4 regions of the Anoxybacillus sp. genome follow, and region 1 is predicted to be linked to each of the others. Evidence: predicted binding sites of a transcription regulator. Region 1 holds the regulator's gene; each other region holds the start of a gene.
What was found. Region 1 encodes Rex, which represses fermentation and respiration genes when NADH is low (regulators of the CRP and FNR family bind a similar motif). Its sites were predicted from a motif close to TTGTGAAATATTTCACAA; they were not measured.

Region 1 (5,984 bases):
CTAGTCTGTTAATAAAATAGCGGTCGTGGGAAACGAATATAATGGTTCCAGGGTATTCAATAAGCGCTTGTTCGAGCACTTCTTTGCTATCTAAATCTAAATGGTTTGTCGGTTCGTCCAACACTAATACATTTGCTTTTTTCATCATCAGTTTGGCGAGAGCGAGCCGAGCTTTCTCTCCACCGCTCAACGTCTGAACAGGCTTCAATACATCATCGCCGGAAAATAAGAAATTTCCTAGAATAGTTCGAATTTCTTTTTCCGTTTTTAATGGATCTTCATCCCATAACTCATCAATGACACGTTTATTCGACGTTAATTGTGCTTGTTCTTGATCATAATAGCCAATTTGTACGTTTGTTCCGTAACGGAGCTCTCCTTGTTTTGCAGGGAGTTGTTTAATGATCGTTTTTAAAAGAGTCGATTTCCCGATGCCGTTCGGTCCAATTAATGCGATACTATCACCACGAGTGACGCGGAATGAAAGATTTTTTGCAATAATGCGATCGTAACCAATCGCTATATCGGTGGCTGCTAGTACGTCGTTTCCGCTTGGCCGTTCGATCTCGAAACGAAACGATGCTGATTTCTCATCACCGAGTGGTTTTTCAATTATATTTATTTTTTCTAATTGCTTTCTACGACTTTGTGCGCGCTTTGTTGTTGAAGCACGCGCGATATTTCGTTGAATAAAATCTTTTAGTTTTGCGATTTCTTCTTGTTGTTTTTCGTATCGTTTTACTTGTTGTTCAAACTGTTCTGCGCGTTGTTGTAAGTAGCTTGTATAGTTGCCGACATATTTTTTTATTTTTGTGCGCGCCAATTCGTACACTTGTGTTACGATTTGGTCAAGAAAGTAGCGGTCATGGGAGACGATAAGAATGGCACCGCTATAATTTTTTAAATATTGTTCAAGCCATTGCAACGTTTCCATATCTAAGTGGTTTGTCGGTTCGTCTAATATAAGTAAATCCGGTTTAGAAAGGAGTAATTTCCCAAGTGCTAGTCTCGTCCGTTGTCCACCACTTAATGTCGATACTTTTGTCGTATAATCATACTGGGAAAAGCGAAGGCCGTGGAGGACAGAGCGAATATCTGCCTCATATTGATATCCGCCTTTTTCTTTAAATTCCGTTTGTAACCGATCGTATTGTTCGAGTAGACGTCCATAGTCAGCGTCGTGTACGCTCATTTGTTGTTCTAGCTCGCGTAGTTGTTTTTCCATCTGTTGAAGCGGTGCAAAAACATCGAGCATCTCTTCCCAAATGGAACGATGTGCTTGCAAGCCTGTATATTGATCTAAGTAGCCGATTGTCACATGTTTCGGCTTTATGATTTCACCTGCGTCGTACGACAGCTGGCCAGCAATGATTTTTAATAGTGTAGATTTCCCCGCCCCATTTCTTCCAACTAACGCGATACGGTCTTTTTCTTGTATTTCAAGCTTAATGTCTGATAAAACTTGTTCCGCCCCATATGATTTGGATAGTTGATTTACTTGTAAAATGATCATCATTTTTCACCTCAATCTTCTTTTGATAGTGTAACGTACTTTCTTGATGTTCGGCAACACTAGTGTGCGAATAACAAATTTGACAAAAATAATAATAAAGGGTACAAAGGAAAGACAGAATGAAAAAAATAGTGTATAGTTTAAAAGTGGGGAGAACTTTTCAGACGTATAGGAGAGAAAAATGAAAGCGCTAACTATTTGTGAAAGGAAATGTGGGGGATTGACTCGTGAATAATGAACAACCAAAAATTCCGCAGGCGACCGCAAAGCGACTACCGTTGTATTATCGTTTTTTGAAAAACTTGCATGCATCAGGAAAGCAGCGTGTATCTTCAGCGGAGTTAAGTGAAGCCGTAAAAGTCGATTCAGCAACGATTCGCCGTGATTTTTCATACTTTGGTGCGCTTGGAAAAAAAGGATACGGTTATAATGTAAATTATTTGCTGTCGTTTTTCAGAAAAACGTTGGATCAAGATGAAACGACAGAAGTAGCGTTGTTCGGTGTTGGTAATTTAGGTACGGCATTTTTAAATTACAATTTTAGCAAAAACAATAATACGAAAATTGTGATGGCATTCGATGTAGATCCAGATAAAGTAGGAACGGAAGTAGGAGGAGTGCCTGTTTATCATTTAGATGAATTGGAAGAAAAACTAGGTGGGATTACGGTAGCCATTTTAACCGTTCCAGCCCAAGTTGCCCAACCGATTACCGATCGGCTTGTCCAAAAAGGCATTAAAGGGATTTTAAACTTCACGCCTGCTCGTCTGCATGTACCTGAACACATTCGTGTTCATCATATTGATTTAGCGGTCGAATTGCAGTCACTTGTTTACTTTTTAAAACATTACGGAAATGAGTAAACCTCCCATTTACGAGCGGGAGGTTTTTTTCAATAAAGAACGAATAGCGGTGCCAAAATCTAATGTAGCAATAAGAATAAATAGCATCGTTGTGACGTCCCAAATGCCATCGTCAGCACTATCAACAGCAAAATAAGTGAATAAAATGCCCATCAAAAAGTAAAACAACGGCTCAGACTTCATGAAAACAGCCTCCAAATCACGAATTGCATTTGTTCTGCTTCTTTCATTATCTTTTCAATTTCTTCAGCAAATAACGTTTGAATAGCAACGACAAATGTATTCATCAGTACATGTGCTGCAATAGGGACGAGAATACGCTTTGTTTTCACATATAAGAAAGCAAATACAAATCCCATCGTTGCATAAAGAAGCAAATGTTCAAACTCTAAATGAACGACAGCAAATAAAAGGGAACTGACAGTTGCTGATAAGAAAAAGTTATATTTTTGATACAGCGTTCCAAAAATAATTTTTCGAAAAATGATTTCTTCTAAAATCGGTCCGACGATCGAAGTGACGAGCATAAGCGCTGGTGTTAGCTTCACCATCTCAACAATGCGTCTCGTATTTTCGGACCCCATCTCGACGCCAAATACGTGCATCTCAATATTTGCTGCGATGCCTTGAGCAAAAAGAGCGAGCAAAAAGCCCCCAATTGACCAAAAGATTGACGTTCCCATTGACGCGCGGTGACGGTCATACGAGTACGCCATGTCTTCCCTCATAAAATAGAGAACGAAGAGAAGCGCGAGGGAAAAACTAATGACAGCCCAGTATCCCGAGGCGATCGATATAGCTATATCTTTATTTGATGCGTTGATAAATCCGCTATGCGCAAGTAAAGGAACGCCGACTAAACTCGATAGTTGCATAGCGACGTATGTAATGATGACATACCAATATTGCTTTTTCACATGTTCAACCCCTTCTCGTGCAAATTGTCTAGCTTTAGACGAGCATTTTCTAAGCGTCTGCTTTCTTAGCTGCGCGAATGATCGTCCTCCGCTTTCCAAATTGAATACTTTTTCATTTTATCATATTTTTTGTATGAATTTCGAAAGGAAAGACATAATGAAAGAGGGAATCATTTAATGAAAAATTTTTAACTTCCTACTTGCAAAATTGAAAAAAGTTCATTAATATAATAAGTGTGTTAGCACTCAATAAGAATGAGTGCTAATAACGGAACGAAAATCTAATTAAGGAGGTCGTTTGCCGTGTTGAAGCCACTAGGTGATCGTATTGTCATTGAATTAATTCAAACTGAAGAAAAAACAGCGAGCGGAATTGTTTTACCAGACACAGCGAAAGAAAAACCACAAGAAGGAAAAGTTGTTGCAGTTGGTTCAGGTCGCGTTCTTGACAATGGTGAGCGCGTAGCTCCAGAAGTAAGCGTTGGTGACCGCATCATCTTCTCAAAATATGCGGGTACAGAAGTGAAATATGATGGAAAAGAATACTTAATCTTACGTGAAAGCGACATTTTAGCTGTGATTGGTTAATCGTTCGCCTGATAACATATAAAGCATACAAAAATACTTAACAAAAATTATCATCAAGGGGGTAAGATGTATGGCAAAAGAAATTAAATTCAGCGAAGAAGCTCGTCGTGCGATGTTACGCGGTGTAGATAAATTGGCTGATGCAGTAAAAGTAACATTAGGTCCAAAAGGTCGTAACGTTGTATTAGAGAAAAAATTTGGTTCTCCATTAATTACAAATGACGGTGTAACAATCGCAAAAGAAATCGAATTAGAAGATCCGTTTGAAAATATGGGTGCGAAGCTTGTTGCGGAAGTAGCAAGCAAAACAAACGATGTTGCTGGTGACGGTACAACAACAGCGACTGTATTAGCGCAAGCGATGATTCGTGAAGGATTGAAAAACGTAACAGCTGGTGCGAACCCAATGGGTATTCGCAAAGGTATTGAAAAAGCTGTTGCTGTTGCAGTAGAAGAATTAAAAGCAATCTCTAAACCAATTGAAGGCAAAGACTCAATCGCTCAAGTTGCAGCGATTTCTGCGGCTGACGAAGAAGTTGGTCAACTTATCGCAGAAGCGATGGAGCGCGTTGGTAAAGACGGCGTCATTACATTAGAAGAGTCTAAAGGTTTCACAACAGAATTAGATGTTGTGGAAGGTATGCAATTTGACCGTGGTTATGTATCTCCATACATGATTACAGACTCTGATAAAATGGAAGCTGTATTGGAAAATCCATACATCTTAATTACAGATAAAAAAGTTTCAAGTATTCAAGAACTTCTTCCTGTATTAGAGCAAGTTGTTCAACAAGGTAAGCCATTGTTAATCATTGCTGAAGATGTAGAAGGCGAAGCGCTTGCAACATTAGTTGTAAACAAACTTCGTGGTACATTCACAGCTGTTGCAGTTAAAGCGCCTGGCTTCGGTGATCGTCGCAAAGCGATGCTTCAAGATATCGCGATCTTAACAGGTGGCGAAGTTATCACAGAAGAGTTAGGTCGCGAGTTAAAATCAACATCAATTGCTTCACTTGGTCGTGCAGCGAAAGTTGTTGTAACAAAAGAACATACAACAATCGTTGATGGCGCTGGTCGTGCCGAAGACATTCAAGCACGCATCAACCAAATTCGTGCACAATTAGAAGAAACAACTTCTGAATTTGACCGTGAAAAATTACAAGAGCGCTTAGCGAAATTAGCTGGTGGCGTTGCGGTAATCAAAGTTGGTGCTGCAACAGAAACTGAATTGAAAGAGCGCAAATTACGCATTGAAGACGCATTGAACGCAACACGTGCGGCAGTTGAAGAAGGTATCGTTGCCGGCGGTGGTACAGCGTTAATGAACGTATACAGCAAAGTTGCGGCTATTGAAGCGGAAGGCGACGAAGCAACTGGTGTGAAAATCGTTCTTCGTGCGATCGAAGAGCCAGTTCGTCAAATCGCACAAAACGCTGGTTTAGAAGGCTCTGTCATCGTAGAGCGCTTAAAAACAGAAAAACCTGGCGTTGGCTTCAACGCAGCAACTGGCGAGTGGGTTGACATGATCGAAGCGGGTATTGTTGACCCAACAAAAGTTACTCGTTCTGCGCTTCAAAACGCAGCATCTGTTGCGGCTATGTTCTTAACAACAGAAGCGGTTGTTGCTGATAAACCAGAAGAAAACAAAAACACACCTGGCATGCCTGACATGGGCGGCATGATGTAATATAAAAGAGAACTAGTCGCAGAAACAAATATATTCAATCGTAAGGGCTACTTCCTTAAAGGAGGTAGTTCTTTTTTGTTGCTCAAATTTGCATATCAAGATTTTTTGGAAGATCGGAAATTCAAAAACACAACAAAAACGAACATAAGGAATTATGAAATTATATTAGGTGAATTTATTGTTTATTGCATTTCTAATGAAATTCTGTAACTATTCAGCCACATCATAAAGTGAGCTGAATATTTTTTGCTTTTCCTGTCTATGATGTGAATATTGATAGACAAGGAGGTGAATCGCATGTTGACGGTACAACAAGCTGTATTTACAGTTGAGAGCTTAATCAGCAAAGTCCAACAACAAAAGCAGCTCATTACTCACCAACAACAAGTCATTGAGCAACTGTTGAAAGAAAACAA
Region 2 (5,984 bases), on a different contig from region 1:
ATTTCACAATTTATTTTTGAAGTTATCATATTGTCACAGTTTTTTCTTCATTTCTGCAAAAAAAATGCACACTTTTTCGTTACATACAATTATGAAAGAATAAAACAAAGGAGGAAGCATGTATGAGTATGACGCACTACATGGAGTTGTTAGCTGTTAATCAACCATGGAATTTAATTTTGTTTATGGCAATCCCTGTTATTCTAGCTGAAACTGTTGCTATTACCGAATTAGTCATTTTGTTTACGCGGCGTTTTGATGGAAATGTGAGAAGACTAAATAAAATATGTAGTATTATAGGTGGATTTTATTTTTTGTTTGTTTTCATTTATTTGTTCATATCAGCTGTCATTCCACTCACAATGAATGGGGAATGGAGAGGGTGGATTGACGTGATCGCTGTGACATTTTACTTATTAGGAGTTATTCCACTCTTTGGATTAAGTTTATTAGATTTACATGTTATTGGACGAAATTGGAACGAAGAAAAAAGATTAAAAGTGCACGCTATATTCGTCGGCATTTTTTTAATTGTTGCTCATATCGCAATGATTTTTGGTATGTTGGACCCATCCTTAGGAACCGGACAAACACATCACATGAATATGTAGGAAAAGGTCAGCTATTCGCCGACCTTTTCTTTTTGACGCCACGCTTTCGGAATGTAAATACAATATGGCTCACTCGCTAAGTAATCGCCTGTCACCGCATACGCTCTCGAACGCGATCCACCACAAACATAGCGAAATTCACATACACCACATTTTCCTTTATATCCATCTGGATTTCTTAACTGCTTGAAAATTGGCGAGTGGCGATAAATGTGCGATAGTGGTTGTTCGCGTACATTTCCTGCTTTTACAGGCAACAATCCGCTCGGATATACGTCACCGATATAGGAAATAAATACAAAGCCATTACCATCGTTTACTCCTTTTGGGGCGCGCCCTAAACCATCTACTTGCCCAGTCATCCCTTTCATTAGCACGTCTTCATAGCGAATAGCTTGATCAATTTGTTGCTCTCGCATTTTTTGTTGCAATACAACGCGTCGATAATGTTGTCCTGCAGTCGTTTTAATATCGAACGGTACACGTTTACTCGTTTCATAAAGCCAACGAAACACTTTTTCATGCTCAACGGGTGAAATCATATCCGTCTCTTTCCCCCTGCCTGTCGGTACGAGAAAAAATACGCTCCAAAGCACACATCCAAGCTTTTCAACAAGTTGCACCATTTCATCAAGAACATGAACATTATAACGAGAAATAACCGTATTAATTTGAATTGGAATGTCAAGCTCGTGTAAATATTGAATCGCTTTCATTGTTAAGTCAAACGAACCGGATGTGCCACGAAAGTGATCATGAATTTGGGCATTTGGCCCATCTAGACTAAACGCCCAACGGGCAAGCCCTACTTCTTTTGCTTTTCGGATCGCTTCCTTCGTTACGTTTGGTGTGGCGCTTGGCGTCATCGATACACGAAGTCCTTTATCAATCGCATATTTAGCAATGTCGTACACATCTGGACGCATCAGTGGATCGCCACCTGTGAACACGAGAAGAGGTTGATCCATCTCATAAATGTCATCAATAAGTTGTTTTCCCTCTTCAAACGTTAATTCACATGGGTCACGATGATATTGCGCTTCTGCCCGACAATGAAGACAGTTGAGTTGACACGCTCGCGTCAACTCCCATATAACGATAAATGGATTTTGATGAAAATCACGCATTTTGATCCCTCCGATTCAATCACTACTTCCCATTGTACAAAAAGGTGGAGAGGGATCATGTGATATTTATCACAAAAAGTATAATGTAGCTATCTTGTCACCATTCAGACAAACATGTACGTCCTTGCATTTCCAATATGAAATAAGATAGTATATACGATATAAGGTATACAAGGAGGTGGAAAAATGACGAAAGTACAAATTAAAGTGATGGATAATGGTTCATTTCGTGTAACCGGCGATGTCGAATTAATTGACATGGAAGGAAACAAGTTTGAAACAAAAGAAACGTTTTCTCTCTGTCGTTGTGGGCTCTCACAAAACATGCCGTTTTGTGATGCAGCCCATAAAGGAAAATTTCAATCGGTCGTTCGCGCGCCGAAAAACGAATAAGCCCGGCTTTTATTCCGGGCTTTTTTATTTTTTAGCGCTCAACCAGTGACATGCGCGGATTCAATATTTGATTTGGACTTTTTAATTGAAAACACCCTGCTCCATCGACAACGTCAAGCGTCATTTGATCATCGAAAAAAATGAGCTGATGTTTTTCCATCCAAATGGGCACATCGTTTGTTTCGATCGCTACATCATGCTCATCTAGTTCATCGATGAGCAACAAAACAGGCACTCCATTTACGGCACATCCGCAACCATCTGTATCGTATATGAGTTTCACATGTTTATTTCCTTGAACACGACGAAGATGTTCAATCGCTCGTTTTGTCAATGTCACGTTCATCATTTCAACCTCTCTTACTTTTTTAAAAATGCTTGTTTGCCCACTTTTTCAATGAGCGATGGAAATAGTTGATATATACGGCTTCCCATATGCATCCAAAACGGCAAGTTCACTTCGCGCGTAGGGGTAAGCATCACATCAACGATGCGCTTTGCGACAAATTCCGGGCGGAGCATCCATCGCTTTACGTTCTTTACATATTCCCCAGACGTATCAGCAACGGTAAAAAAGTTCGTTTCGATTGGTCCAGGGTTTACAGCCGTCACATAAATGCCATACATTGATGCTTCCATTCGTAAACTATTTGTAAATCCGAGCACAGCATGTTTTGTCGCCGCATATACGCTCGATTTCGGCGTGGCAATTTTTCCTGCTTGGGATGCGATATTAATAATATGACCCGATCGTTTTTCCATCATATGCGCATACACTTTTTTCGTACAAGCGATCAATCCGAGCACATTGACATCAAACATTTGCTTCGCTTCCGAAAGATCAATCTGTTCAACGTATCGAAATACGCCGAAACCAGCATTATTGACAAGAATATGGACATCGATCGAGGTGAGCAAGCGATCAAATACATCGTCTACTTCTTTTACGTTACTAACATCTAATTGCTCATATAGGCAAGAAATACTGTACGTTTGTTCAATCTGTTGCGCAATTTGCGCTAACTTTTCTTTTGAACGTGCGAGCAATACAGGTATTCCTCCGCGTTTCGCTACTTCGTATGCGATTTGTTCACCGATGCCGCTCGATGTTCCTGTAATAACAACGTATTTCCCTTTCAGTTTCATGATCTCACCGCTTCGTACATATATATTTGATCATCTTTTTCTTTTTTCACTGCACCTATCGCCTCTAAATAGTCCAGTTGGCCAATCGTTTCAGACATCGTCAACAAAAACTCTCGCTCATATACAGTCGGGAAAAGCGCCCGGCATACGTCAAATACCGTCATCGGCTTTTCATTCAACAGTTGCCACACGTACTGTGCACGTTCTTTTTGTTTTTCAAGCCGCTTGTCAATAAGCGGTGCGACATCTGTCACATCTTCCCCATGTCCCGTAACAATGGTTGTAATGTCGTACTGGAGTAGTTTTTTTAATGAATCATTATATTGCAAAAGTGGCTTCGGTCGTTCCTTTTCACCAATCGCAGGAGGTTCTAACAGCGGATTGGATGAAATCGCTGCTAGCAAATGATCTCCTCCGATCATCAGACCGTCCGATTCACGATATAATACAATATGACTTTGCGCATGACCTGGCGTTTCGATAACCATCCATCCTTCGATCACATCCCCTTCTTTCACTTCTTGTGTGAGCGAGCGCTCGCACGAAAAGCGAAGAGAACGCCGAAAGTTTCCTAGTTTCATCACACCCTCTTCACCAACGCCACACTCGATTAAAAATTGTTCGAAATATTGTTGGTGCCACGAAAAAAAAGCAGCATCTTTCGCAATCCAAGGCGCAGCTTTGCGATGCCCGATAACAGGAAGTGACGGCGGCAAATAATCAAGCAAACCGACGTGATCTGGATGGTGGTGCGTAATGATGACTTGTTCAATATCTGTCGGTTGGTAGCCGATGTTCTGCAATTCACGAACGAAAACGTTCCATGCTTCCTCCGTTTTCACCCCAGCATCAACGAGCGTTAATCGTTCTCCTTCAAGAATATACATGTTCACATCTCCAACGGCAAATGGCGTTGGAACGACAATGCGATGCAACTGTTCCATCGTTCTAGCTCCTTCATTATATCATCATAATTTTCCGTCTCGTCTGTTTATCAGTTTACACCTATTTTTTCTATTTGTCATTTATTTTTAATTTATTTATTAAAAAATTCAGAAAGTAATTAGACGAAACCTATTGACAACACGCTCGTTTTTCATGCATAATTGCAAGCAAATCATATATGTGCGAAGCGATGAATAGGGCCAGTACATGATAAATGGTAACAAGAGAGTGAAACCCGTAGGCTGAAAGGTTTCATTACCCTCTTTATCATGGAACCTACCCTATGAGCTGTTAGGCAAACCTAACCGTCTTGCCGACGATACCGGCACAAAAGGTGGGCACAACTTGTGCCAACAAAGGTGGTACCGCGGAAATAAAAGACCTTTCCGTCCTTTACCGGACGAAAGGTCTTTTTATTTTGGGGATAAGGAGGATAAAAAAATGACGATCACGTTTCTCGGAGCAGGATCGATGGCAGAAGCGCTTATTTCAGGAGTTATACAAACGCTATATGAACCAAAGCAAATGATCGTAACGAATCGCTCGCGCATGGAACGACTCACGTATATGCAACAAACGTATGGGGTGCGAACGGAAACGAATAAAGAACAAGCGGTAAAAGAAGCCGATATTATCATTTTAGCCATGAAGCCAAAAGATGTTGCGGAAAGTCTTACGCCAATCGCACATGCTTTTTGTGAACAACAGCTGATTATTTCATTGCTTGCAGGAGTGACGACGGATACAATTACATCGCTAATCGGGAAACAAATCCCGGTCATTCGCGCCATGCCGAATACATCCGCAGCCATCGGACAATCCGCCACAGCATTAGCGCAAGGGGCATACGCAACGGACGAACATATGCGCATCGCAAAAACGTTATTTGAAACGGTCGGAATTGTGACGATTGTTGATGAAAAGCACTTGCATGCTGTGACAGGGTTATCTGGTAGCGGACCTGCTTACGTGTATTACTTAGTGGAGGCAATGGAAAAAGCGGCCGATGAAATCGGGCTTGATCACGATATTGCGAAAGAGCTCATTTTACAAACGATTATCGGTGCCGCCCATATGTTAAAAGCGTCGAACAAACATCCTTCCATTTTACGAAAAGAAGTCACAAGCCCAGGGGGGACGACTGAAGCAGGCATCGGCGTGCTCGAGCAATACCGCTATCAAGAAGCAATGATTGCTTGCATTAAACGAGCAACTGAACGATCAAAAGAGCTCGGTGAAGCACTTCTTTCCTCCGTTCAATAAGGCAAATTGTTTTTCTTTTCCAACAGTACGTGATATGATTTTTGTAAACAATACGATCGGAGGGATGTTGTATGCTTTTTTCGCCATATACGATACGAGACGTCACATTGAAAAACCGCATCGTCATGTCGCCGATGTGCATGTATGCGTGTGATCTCGAAGACGGAACGGTACACAACTGGCATCTCATTCATTATGCAACGCGGGCTGTCGGGCAAGTCGGACTTATTATTGTCGAGGCGACGGCAGTTACACCACAAGGGAGAATTTCGGCACGCGATTTAGGCATTTGGAGCGACGACCATATAAGTGGATTGCATACGCTCACGACGCTCGTTCATGAACAAGGAGCCAAAATTGGCATTCAGCTTGCACATGCCGGACGGAAAGCGACCGTTTCTGGGGAAATCATTGCTCCTTCCCCTATTCCGTTTGATGACAACATGCGCACACCAAAAGAAATGACAAAAACGGAAATTGAAGAAACGATTCACGCCTT
Region 3 (5,984 bases), on a different contig from region 1:
AAAAGCTGCAAGGTATGAGCAGACAGGCGATGGTTGAGGCGCTTCTTGGGGAAAAGGCGCGTGAATGGTCGGAAGAAGAAAAGCGAGCCCTTGGCGACCGGCGCGGTCAATATTATCGTGAGTTGATCGAGCAATTGTCGCCAAGTGACGTGTTGCCGGGAATGATAGATCTCCTTCGCGACATTCAGCGCGACGGTGTCCCGATGGCGCTCGCATCGTCAAGTTCAAATGCAAGTGTAGTTGTTGAGCGGCTCGGTGTGTGTTCATTTTTTGACGTCATCGTCGACGTAAAAACAATTACGCGCATGAAGCCCGATCCAGAAATCTTTTTAACGGCCGCTAAACATCTTTATGTCGATCCGCGCTTTTGTGTTGCCGTTGAAGACGGTGAGGCAGGGATGAAGGCGATTAAGCAAACAAATATGTTTTCCGTCGGTATCGGGGATCATTTGGCATCCTTATCTTCGGACTGGCTCGTACAACGGACGGAGCAATTGGCATGGGATGAGTTGAAAGTAAAATTTATGCAAAAAGCTGGTCCATGACGACCAGCTTATTTTGCTCCTAATATTTGTTTTGCTTTTTCAACAAGTTGTTCTGATGGCGTTGGAATGCCTTCAAGCGGATACGTAAGTCCAAGTGCTTTCCATTTGTATACGCCGAGTTGATGATATGGAAGCACTTCAATCTTTTCGACGTTGTCTAACGTGCGAATGAATGCAGCTAAGCGACGTAAATCTTCCTCATCGTCTGTGACGGTTGGAACGAGCACATGACGAATCCAAACGGGTACGTTTCGCTCTGATAATAGGCGCGCAAACGCTAAAATATGTTCATTCGTTTTTCCTGTTAGTTTACGATGTTTTTTTTCATCGATATGTTTCAAATCAAGCAAAATTAAATCTGTATATTGAAGCAATTCATTCAGTTTTTGCTGGAACGATGCTTCTGTCGAGTAACATCCTCCAGACGAATCGATCGTTGTATGAATACCAAGCTGTTTACAGCGACGAAATAACTCAATTAAAAAGTCGATTTGTAAAAGCGGTTCCCCACCGCTTACTGTAATCCCACCACCGGATGCTTGCATAAACGGCAAATACGTTTCAGCGTCAGCAATAATTTCCTCGACCGACATTTGTTTTCCTTTGCCGATGTCCCACGTATCTGCGTTATGGCAATATTGGCAGCGCAATAAACAGCCTTGTGTAAAAATGACGTAGCGAATACCGGGACCATCCACTGTTCCGCATGACTCGATCGAATGAATAAATCCGTTCATGTTGTTTTCCTCCTAGGTAGAAAGCTCCCACATCGTGTGGGAGCTTTCATTACATTGTTTCATGGAACGTCCGATTAATGACATCAATTTGTTGTTCGCGTGTTAATTTAATAAAGTTCACCGCATAGCCTGATACGCGGATGGTGAGCTGCGGATATTTTTCTGGGTGCTCCATCGCATCGAGCAACGTTTCGCGGTTAAAGACGTTGACGTTCAAATGGTGACCGCGTTTTTTAGCATATCCGTCTAAAATGGCCACAAGGTTTTGAACGCGTGTTGCATCATCTTTACCAAGCGCTTTTGGCACGATTGAGAACGTGTTTGAAATGCCATCTAATGCATATTCATACGGTAATTTTGCAACAGAGCTTAACGATGCAAGCGCACCTTTTGTGTCGCGGCCGTGCAATGGGTTAGCGCCAGGTGCAAACGGTTCGCCCGCGCGACGGCCGTCAGGTGTATTTCCTGTCTTTTTCCCATAGACGACGTTTGACGTGATTGTTAAGATCGATGTTGTATGTTTTGAATCGCGATACGTTTTATGTTTGCGCAATTTTGTCATAAAGCGCTCAACAATATCGACAGCAATCGAATCTACACGATCATCGTTGTTACCGTATTTCGGGAAGTCGCCTTCAATTTCAAAGTCGACAGCTAAGCCGTTTTCGTCGCGAATCGTTTTTACTTTTGCATATTTCATTGCGCTTAATGAGTCGGCGACAACAGAAAGGCCGGCGATTCCCGTTGCCATTGTGCGCATGACATGTGTGTCGTGGAGCGCCATTTCAATGCGCTCATAACAATATTTATCGTGCATGTAATGGATGACATTTAATGTATTAATATACAATTCAGCAAGCCATTCCATGACGTTATCAAACTTGCGCATCACTTCATCGTAATCTAAGTATTCAGATGTGACTGGCGCAAATTCTGGACCGATTTGCACTTTTAATTTTTCATCTACGCCGCCATTAATCGCATATAATAATGCTTTCGCAAGGTTTGCGCGCGCGCCGAAAAATTGCATTTGTTTGCCGATGCGCATGGCGGATACGCAGCACGCAATGCCGTAGTCATCGCCGAACTCAGGGCGCATTAAATCGTCATTTTCATATTGGATAGAACTTGTTTGAATCGACATTTTCGCGCAATATTTTTTGAACGCTTCTGGCAATTGTGTGGACCAAAGCACCGTTAAGTTTGGTTCCGGTGCAGGCCCTAAGTTGTCGAGCGTATGCAAGAAGCGGAACGAGTTTTTCGTCACAAGCGGACGGCCGTCAATCGCGACACCGCCGATCGACTCGGTTACCCACGTTGGGTCGCCGCTAAATAGCTCATTATATTCTGGTGTTCGCGCGAATTTGACGAGGCGCAACTTCATAACGAAATGGTCAACGAGCTCTTGTGCTTCTTTTTCTGTTAATGTCCCTTCTTGCAAGTCGCGTTCGATATAAATATCTAAAAACGTAGAAACGCGACCTAAACTCATTGCTGCACCGTTTTGTTCTTTAATCGCAGCGAGGTAAGCAAAGTATAGCCATTGAAACGCCTCATGTGCGTTACGCGCCGGCTTTGAAATATCGTAGCCGTAGCTTGCAGCCATTTCTTTTAGTTCTTGGAGGGCGCGAATTTGCTCTGCTAGTTCTTCGCGGAGACGAATAATGTCTTCGCTCATTGTACGCGCACCTGTGTTTCGTAAGTCTTTTTTCTTTTCTTCAATTAAACGATCAACGCCGTATAAAGCAACGCGGCGATAGTCTCCGATAATGCGGCCGCGTCCGTATGCATCAGGGAGTCCTGTAATAATTCCGGCTTTACGTGCCGCTTTCATTTCGTCCGTATACACGTCAAATACGCCTTGGTTATGCGTTTTACGATATTGAGTAAAAATTTTCTTTACGTCATCGCTCACTTCATATCCGTAAGCTTCGCACGCCTGCTCCGCCATGCGAATGCCCCCAAATGGCATGAGCGCTCGCTTAAATGGCTGATCTGTTTGAAAACCGACAACTTTTTCAAGTTCCCTGTTTAAATAGCCTGGTCCGTGCGACGTGATGGTCGATACAATTTCTGTATCCATGTCGAGAACGCCGCCTTTTTCGCGTTCAAGTTTTGAAAGTTCCATCACTTGTTCCCAAAGTGTTTTTGTCGCTTCAGTTGGACCTTGTAAAAACGATTCATCCCCTGTGTAAACGGTTACGTTATTTAAAATAAAGTCGCGAACGTCAATTTCTTTTTTCCACTTATCACCTTTAAACGTTCTCCATGCGTCCGTTAACGCTTCATTCACAGTAAGTAGCGCCATCATAATCTCCTCCCAATCATTAAGGAATAGTACCCCCTATATAAAGAATACTACTTTATTACACGCGCGGGAGAATAAAGTGTTGAAAAATTTGTGAAAGATTGAACGAAAACATTTTTTAAAATAAAGATTTTTCCAAAAATTATTTTTATAAAATTTGTTGCATAAAAACAAAAAAGCTGATAATATGTGAAACATGAGGAGCATAACATGTTTATACACAAGTATTTATTATTTTACAGCAAATAGTAAGGGGGAATAACAATGATAAAAAAAGGAATGATTGCAACACTTGTTTTTACACTTATGTTTGCGCTTGTCGGATGCGGCGGTTCGACAGAAAAAACGGCAACAACAGAAAAGAAAATTACCGTTGTAACAGATGCAGCGTTTGCCCCGTTTGAATATATGGATAAAGGGGAAATTGTCGGATTTGATGTCGACTTATTAAAAGCAGTCATGGAAGAAGCAGGGTTAGAATATGAATTAAAAAATATCGGCTGGGATCCATTGTTTGCGGCTATTCAAGGGAAAACAGCAGATATGGCTGTTTCGGGCATTACGATTAACGACGATCGGAAAAAAACATACGACTTCTCTATTCCTTACTTTGAATCAACACATATGATTCTTGTGAAAGAAGGAAGTTCAATTCAAAGCGCAAAAGATTTACAAGGAAAAGTAGTCGGGGTCCAAAATGGTACAACTGGACAAGAAGCAGTTGAAAAAATTTTAGGAAAAGAGAATAAAAACATTAAAAAGTTTGAGAATACGGTCGTTGCGATTATGGATTTATTAAATGGCGGTGTGGAAGCAGTTGTGACGGACAATGCGGTAGCGAACGAATACGTAAAAAATAATCCGGATGCTAAAATTGTAGCGTTTGAAGATCCAGATCATTTTGAATCCGAATTTTACGGTTTTATGTTCCCGAAAGGTAGCGAGCTCAAACAAAAAGTAGACGAAGCGTTGAAAAAAGTCATTGAAAATGGCACGTATGCAGAAATTTATAAAAAGTGGTTTGGCACAGAACCGAATATTGAATCATTACAACAACAGCAATAACATGGACGTAAAAGTTGCGTAACTGTCTCCAGTTACGCAATTTTTTCAAAGGGAAAGGTGAGACATATGGATTTTCGTTTTGATATTGTAGTTGAATATGCGCCGTTCTTTCTTAAAGGGGTATTGTGGACGATCGGCCTATCATTAGTCGGTATCGTCTTTGGGACGATGCTCGGGTTAGTAATTGGGCTTGGAAAAATGGTTCAAAACCGCTTCATTCGTCTTCCGTTTGATTGGTACGTTCATTTTTTCCGTGGAACACCGCTATTTGTACAAATTTTACTTATTCATTTCGGTGTCATGCCGATGTTTACAGCACAGCCGAATCCGCTCGTATCAGGGGCGATTTCTTTATCGTTAAACGCAGCTGCGTATATCGCAGAAATTTTCCGGGCCGGCATTCAATCGATCGATCGTGGTCAAATGGAAGCAGCTCGCTCGCTCGGTATGACACATGTACAAGCGATGCGCTACATCATTTTACCGCAAGCGATTAAGCGAATGATCCCACCGCTTGGCAATGAATTTATCGTCCTTATTAAAGACTCGTCACTTGCGGCTATCATTGCAGCACCTGAACTAATGTATTGGGGACGGGCGATGCAAGGTCAATATTATCGCGTTTGGGAGCCTTACTTAACTGTTGCCCTTATTTATTTAATTCTCACTCTTTCGCTAAGCAAGCTGTTACACCGGTTAGAAAGAAGGTATGATGCATGATTCAAGTGACCAACTTAAAAAAATCGTACGGATCGCTACATGTGTTAAAAGGAATTGACGTGCATATTCGTGAAAAAGAAGTTGTCGTTGTCATTGGTCCTTCCGGTTCAGGAAAATCGACATTTTTACGTTGTTTAAACATGCTTGAAGATTTCGATGAAGGCGATATTATCGTCGATGGATTCCATTTAAAAGATCCGAAAACGGATTTAAATAAAGTGCGCGAAGAAGTAGGAATGGTATTTCAACGATTCAATTTATTTCCACATATGACGGTGCTTGATAACATTACACTTGCTCCGATGAAAGTGCGCAAATGGCCAAAGGAAAAAGCGACAGAAAAAGCGCTACAATTGCTTGCCAAAGTCGGTTTGCAAGATAAGGCGAACGTATATTCGGACTCTTTATCGGGCGGACAGGCGCAGCGGGTCGCGATCGCTCGTGCGCTTGCGATGGAACCGAAAGTGATGTTGTTTGATGAACCGACATCTGCCCTTGATCCAGAAATGGTCGGTGAGGTGCTTGCGGTTATGAAGCAGTTGGCGAAAGAAGGAATGACGATGGTCGTCGTGACGCATGAGATGGGATTTGCGCGTGAAGTTGGGGATC
Region 4 (5,984 bases), on a different contig from region 1:
TCCCTTCGCTATTATACCCCTCTTTTACCATACTCTTTTACAAAGCGCAACTATTTGTACTTTTGTAAAAATAATGTGGGCATAAGGCGATGGCGAATGAACGGAATAGACATCCCCCATTGCACAAGCCGCTTTCGAACAGATTCCCGTTTCAATACTTCATTCAGTAACCGATAGCGAAACCGATAAAGAACTAGTACGGCAAGTAAGGTGAAAATCCATGTTCTCCCATTCAATATGATCAACCTCCTCGTTTTTACCGTTCCCTTTTCAAAACGAAATTATAAAAAGGTTGCCTCATGATGAGACAACCTATTGTAATCCAACACGCTTCATAACATCTTTTAATACAGTTGCTGAATGAGTAAATTTTTCCTTTTCTGTCTCATTCAATTGCAATTCGACAACTTCGCGAATGCCGTTGCGATTGACGATCGCAGGTACACCAATGTATATATCGCTTTGTCCGTATTGACCTTCTAAATAAGCGGATACGGTAAGAACGCTATTTTCATTTTGTAAAATCGCTTTTGTCAAACGAACGAGACCCATAGCAATTCCATAATATGTCGCACCTTTTCGCTCAATAATTTGATATGCTGCGTCACGCACATTCACAAAAATTTGATCTAAATCTTCTTGTTTATATTCAGTTTTCTCTTTCATCATATCAGCAATGGGGCGGCACCCGATAAATGCATGACTCCAAACCGGCAACTCTGTATCTCCATGCTCACCAATAATATAAGCATGCACATTGCGTGTATCGACATGGAAATATTCACCTAACAAATAACGAAAGCGAGCTGTATCTAAAATCGTACCTGAACCGATAACGCGCTCTTTTGGTAAACCTGAAAATTTCCATGTAGCATATGTCAAAATATCAACAGGGTTTGTCGCAACGAGAAAAATACCATCGAATCCACTCGCCATCACTTGATCAATAATATTCTTGAAAATTTTCGTATTTTTCTCCACCAAATCTAGTCTTGTTTCCCCCGGCTTTTGATTTGCTCCAGCTGTTAACACAACGAGATCTGCATCTTTGCAGTCTTCATAATTTCCAAACCAAATTTTCGTTGGCGACGGAGCAAACGGCATGCCGTGGTTTAAGTCCATCGCATCTCCTTCTGATTTTTCTTTATTGATATCAATAAGTACTAGTTCTTCTGTTACCCCTTGGTTTAAAAGTGCGAACGCATAACTTGAACCGACAAAACCTGTCCCGACTAAGACGACACGATTCACTTGATTAGACATTGTTCTTCCACCTTTCGTTTATGTTATTTTACAATATGTGCATTGTTTATCTGTTTCACACTTACATTGTACACTGTTTCACAAAGTTTATAAGGCATGAATTATTAACATTTTGTTAATTTTTTCACCTGTATGATATGAAAACGCTTATACTGTTTTGTTATTCGCTTTCACAAACGATAATTCCTTCATTCGTAATGACGATTTGAACAGGAATGTCATGTGTTTCGACCGGTAGGGTAGAAACAATTTGACAGTCGTACGAGAGAGAGACGGTATCGTTAGAAAAGTCTACTAAATATCGGTCGTAATATCCTCCTCCGTAGCCAAGCCGATACCCTCGGCGAACGAAAGCGAGCCCCGGAACAAATAACAGTTGTATATCGTGCTTTTGCACTTCTTGCGTTTTTTCCACAATCGGTTCATATAAATCAAAAAAAGAGCGTTCTGTTTGTTGAAACGAGCAAATTTCTCGAAATATCATTTGTTTCGTCCGCACGTCGCATTTTGGAATCGCAACTTTCTTTCCCTCTTGCCATGCCCGTTCAATAATGGCCATTGTATCCACTTCGGTTTGCCGCGATATCGTTATGCCAATTACATGTGCTTTTTTCCAACTATGTTGCTGAAATAGTATGTCGTGAATGATTGTTTCTTTTTTCTTACGCTCTTCTTTTGTCATATGTAAAATACGTTGTTTCATCTGCTGTCGCAATAATTTCTTATCCATTATCCTTCCCCCTCTTTCATAAAAAAATAAGCAACAGGAGAAAGTTCCTGCTGCTTACTTCGTTTCACGATGAAGCGTTGCTTTTTTGTCTCGTGGGCAATATTTTTTCAATTCAAGACGCTCCGTATTGTTGCGCTTGTTTTTTGTTGAAATATAGTTGCGTTCGCCGCATTCTGTGCATGCTAACGTAATATTTACACGCATCGTTCTTTCCCTCCAAACAAAAGTATTATAATCACACCTTTCCATCATATCATTTTTTTTAAACAAATTCCATATGAATTTTATACGTTTTGATATTGCCGAATTTTCTTTATATAGTATTTCGTATATTCTTTTGCCTTTTGAGCATTTGCCGCTTGTGAATAAATGGTCAACGTCGGTTCATCAAGCTTCGGTAAAATTAACGTCCATGCCCCGTCTTCGTGATATACTTTCATTCCATCTGTAAAATCAACCCGCTTGTCGCTTGCGTCTTCTAGCAACTTGCGCATCACAGCAGCACGTTCATTCCATGAGCAATACACATGACGACACGATAAATGGATCGTCGGAATGGACGACAAAATGGCGCGGAGGGAGCAACGTTCAATCACTAACAAGTGCAACAGTTGTATGCACGCATATAATCCATCAAAATAAAAATGAAACGGTTCATGATGATGGGCAAAAAGAAAGTCTCGTCTCGTATCTTTGACATAAATTATCTCGCCATGTAAACGTTCTGCTAGCGTATGCAAAACGGACGGCGCCCAAGAAGGAACTGCTACTTTTTTCGTTTCACTAAACAAAAGGGATACTAATACATGTAAAGCGATGACTTCTTCATTTGTTAAAGCCATTCCTCGCCCGTCAAAAACTCGAAAACGTTCTCCAAAATGATCAAACGCAATTCCAAAATGGGCTTGTGTCTTTTGTATTTCGTCCCTCATGTACTCCTCATCTTGATCTGCTGTCCAAATTACTTCAATAGCGAACGACTGAAGCGTATGTTCAATCACTTCTCGTAACAAAGGGGAACTACACACAACCACTTTCCATTGATCTAATGAGGAAAAAGAAACCCATTGCCGCAATGCGTGAACGTACATATCATCGTCTTCTTTTTGTTCGATTGCTTTACCGATATAAGTCATTGACATATAACGAGTTTGTTCATATCCCATTTGCTGTTCAATCGCTTGCTCCTCTTTTCGAGCGATGGGATAGCCGTATTCATCGTATATGTCAATTGTTACTTCATCATGTTCATTTGTAGCGATAAATATGCCTCCTTGATAACGCTTATTCGAGATGATATACCGAAAAGCAGGCAAATATGCTCCGTCATATACATTTGTGTACATACCATACATGTGCAAACATTGGGCAAATAACGTGCTAATCGTTTCAGAAAGCGGATGATCGTCAAAACCGATTAATATACAGCTTTCCTTTTTATATAAGTTGCTATATGCTGATGCAAGCTGCACAATGAGTGACGGCTGCACATCAGCTGCCCGTATTTTCATTCCCCGCTCACTAAACGATGCTTTCATCTGTCGTTCTTTCCATACGATCGCCTCCTTTACCCTCGTTTTTTCAGCAATCGTTTTATTCGGCCAAATTTTTGCTGAAGGTTGTACTTTTACCTTATTTTCTAATTTACACTTCGTTCCAATGACCGCGTAATCAAATATTTCATTTTTTTTACCGATGTACACATCGTTCGCCACGATCGCCCCTCGCAATTCACTTTGCTGATCTACATACACGTCCGACCAAACGATCGAGCGTTTTAGCGACGCATACTTTCCAATGAATGAACCGGCACCAATGACTGTGTAAGGACCAATCAAGGCATGTTGGTCAATACATACATCATCCCCAATAACAATCGGTCCCTCCAACTTTGCCCCTGGCGCAATCTCAACCCGCTCACCAATCCATACTCCAGGCGCAATTTCCCTATAATGCGGTGAAACGAAATGACGATTCATGAAGTCGATATGTGTTTGATGGTATTGTTCAATGACACCAATATCAGACCAATACCCATCTGCTTGCCATCCGTATATCGGATATCCGTTTTGAATGAGATGTGGAAAAATATGTTGACTGAAATCGTAAGGTGGGTGTTCTGGCATATGATCAAAGATGGTTGGATGACAAATGTAAATGCCTGTATTCACTAAATCGCTACATACTTCATTCCATTTTGGTTTTTCCACAAAATGAACTATTTTTCCGTGTCGATCTGTTACAATTCCACCGTATGAAAGAGGAATAGCTTCGTGGTGCATAAGAACGGTAGCTATTGCTTGTTTGGAGAAATGAAAGTCTAGCGCTTGTTGCAGATCAATTGTTGTAATTGTATCTGCGCTGATCACAACGAACGTATCGTCTAAAAAAGATTGCGCATGTTTCACGCTTCCTGCCGTTCCAAGTGGTATGTCATCTTCAAAATAATGAAGCCGCACACCGAACCGCCGCCCGTCACCAAAATAGCGAACAATCTCGTCACTTAAATATTGAACGGTTACAGCAATATTTGTAATTCCGTATCGTTTTAACCATTCAATACTATACTGCATCACTGGTTTGTTCATAATCGGCACGAGCGGTTTCGGAACATGGCAAGTTAAAGGGCGTAGTCGCGTTCCTCTTCCCCCCGCCATAATGACCGCTTTCACAACGTATCCCCCCCAAGTGAAAGCACACTTTTTTCCATCATATCATGACAATCATATTCGGACAATATACGAAAATTGTCGATTTTACGTAAAAATGATGCATGACAACTACATTCCTATGTATAATAAAATGGGGTGAAAAGCATGATCGAATATACATTTGTTGGCCTTGTTTCTTTTGCTGCTTTACTGTTACTTATTTCTTTTTTCCAAAAAGACAGCACGAAAGAAGTAGAAGAACAAGTAGAACAACTGACATTGTCCACCATGCAACAATTATATGAGATCAAAAAACGAGTTAAAGCGATAGAAGAGGAATTGCTGATTGGGAGCGAGCCGTTTTCAAACGAACAACAAATATGGAACTTATATAAGCAAGGGTGGACAAAAGAACAAATTGCTCGGAAACTGAATATGCCGATCGATGAAGTGAGCATAACGATCGCGAGGAATGAACGATGAGAAAAACAACACGTGCATTTGCGGCTGGCATATTGTTTGCTACAACTATGTTGGCTATCGTTTATAACATGTATGTCGACGATAAACACATAACGAAACAACAATATGAGCAGCTTATGGCTGAACGAAACAAGCTGGCTGCTGAGCTAGAAAAACGAAAAACAGAAAAAAGAAACACGACATCCTCTCCAAAACAAACGTACATTTATACGTTAACGATCGAAAAAGGGGAAACGAGTCGAGACATTGCTAAACGCCTTGAGCAAGCTCGCATTATTGATAATGCACAATCCTTTTTAACATACCTTGATACGCATCAGTTGACACGCGCTGTGCGCCCCGGAACATACGTCATTACAAGCGATATGTCGTATGAACAAATTGCACACCAAATAACAAAATAAGGATGTCCACGCACGTACGTGGGCATCCTTTTTATTTAGTCATTTAAGTCATAATGTTTCCCTTTTACTAAATAAAACACGTTTTCAGCGATGTTTGTTGCATGATCAGCAATGCGCTCGATGTAGCGAGCAGTAAAAGATAGTTGTGTAATTTGTGACATGGCGTCAGGATGGGCCTTCGTCCGCTCAAGCAGTTCACGAATCGTCTCCCCATACAAACGATCGACTTCATCGTCCATATCTGCCACTTTTTTAGCTGCAATAACATCCTCTTCATAGTACGCTTTTAACGTTAATGAAAGCATATTGACTGCTATATTATGCATTTTTTCTAACTTATTTAACGAAATCACAAACGGCTGTTCTCCAATTCGAATCGCCGATTTTGCAATATTTACCGCAAAATCTGCTATGCGCTCAACATCTGTTGCAATTTTAATGGCCACGATAATA

Region 2: a site for Rex is predicted at 1,796-1,813, ahead of V7Z64_RS10610 (TIGR04053 family radical SAM/SPASM domain-containing protein). Genes of this name have one in related genera too.
Region 3: a site for Rex is predicted at 3,682-3,699, ahead of pflB (formate C-acetyltransferase). Genes of this name have one in related genera too.
Region 4: a site for Rex is predicted at 1,330-1,347, ahead of V7Z64_RS02120 (L-lactate dehydrogenase). Genes of this name have one in related genera too.

Annotation. Positions count from the first base shown of each region.
Region 1 is NZ_DAITON010000119.1:375-6,358, reverse strand. Features, by position in the region: gene V7Z64_RS10700 (ABC-F family ATP-binding cassette domain-containing protein) at 1-1,513, opposite strand, end outside; gene V7Z64_RS10695 (redox-sensing transcriptional repressor Rex) at 1,741-2,376, shown strand; gene V7Z64_RS10690 (YdiK family protein) at 2,386-2,559, opposite strand; gene V7Z64_RS10685 (CPBP family intramembrane glutamic endopeptidase) at 2,556-3,293, opposite strand; gene groES (co-chaperone GroES) at 3,597-3,881, shown strand; gene groL (chaperonin GroEL) at 3,952-5,568, shown strand; partial or broken gene V7Z64_RS10670 (IS66 family transposase zinc-finger binding domain-containing protein) at 5,866-5,984, shown strand, end outside.
Region 2 is NZ_DAITON010000117.1:1,078-7,061, reverse strand. Features, by position in the region: gene V7Z64_RS10615 (DUF6803 family protein) at 123-611, shown strand; gene V7Z64_RS10610 (TIGR04053 family radical SAM/SPASM domain-containing protein) at 623-1,738, opposite strand; gene V7Z64_RS10605 (CDGSH iron-sulfur domain-containing protein) at 1,925-2,131, shown strand; gene V7Z64_RS10600 (iron-sulfur cluster biosynthesis family protein) at 2,163-2,477, opposite strand; gene V7Z64_RS10595 (SDR family NAD(P)-dependent oxidoreductase) at 2,492-3,277, opposite strand; gene V7Z64_RS10590 (MBL fold metallo-hydrolase) at 3,274-4,221, opposite strand; T-box leader at 4,404-4,619, shown strand; gene proI (pyrroline-5-carboxylate reductase ProI) at 4,664-5,485, shown strand; gene namA (NADPH dehydrogenase NamA) at 5,557-5,984, shown strand, end outside.
Region 3 is NZ_DAITON010000048.1:3,491-9,474, forward strand. Features, by position in the region: gene pgmB (beta-phosphoglucomutase) at 1-545, shown strand, start outside; gene pflA (pyruvate formate-lyase-activating protein) at 554-1,282, opposite strand; gene pflB (formate C-acetyltransferase) at 1,332-3,590, opposite strand; gene V7Z64_RS06630 (basic amino acid ABC transporter substrate-binding protein) at 3,855-4,655, shown strand; gene V7Z64_RS06635 (amino acid ABC transporter permease) at 4,722-5,375, shown strand; gene V7Z64_RS06640 (amino acid ABC transporter ATP-binding protein) at 5,372-5,984, shown strand, end outside.
Region 4 is NZ_DAITON010000010.1:337-6,320, forward strand. Features, by position in the region: gene V7Z64_RS02115 (hypothetical protein) at 51-236, opposite strand; gene V7Z64_RS02120 (L-lactate dehydrogenase) at 313-1,263, opposite strand; gene V7Z64_RS02125 (5-formyltetrahydrofolate cyclo-ligase) at 1,424-1,993, opposite strand; gene rpmG (50S ribosomal protein L33) at 2,048-2,197, opposite strand; gene V7Z64_RS02135 (sugar phosphate nucleotidyltransferase) at 2,278-4,665, opposite strand; gene V7Z64_RS02140 (hypothetical protein) at 4,810-5,127, shown strand; gene V7Z64_RS02145 (endolytic transglycosylase MltG) at 5,124-5,531, shown strand; gene phoU (phosphate signaling complex protein PhoU) at 5,567-5,984, opposite strand, start outside.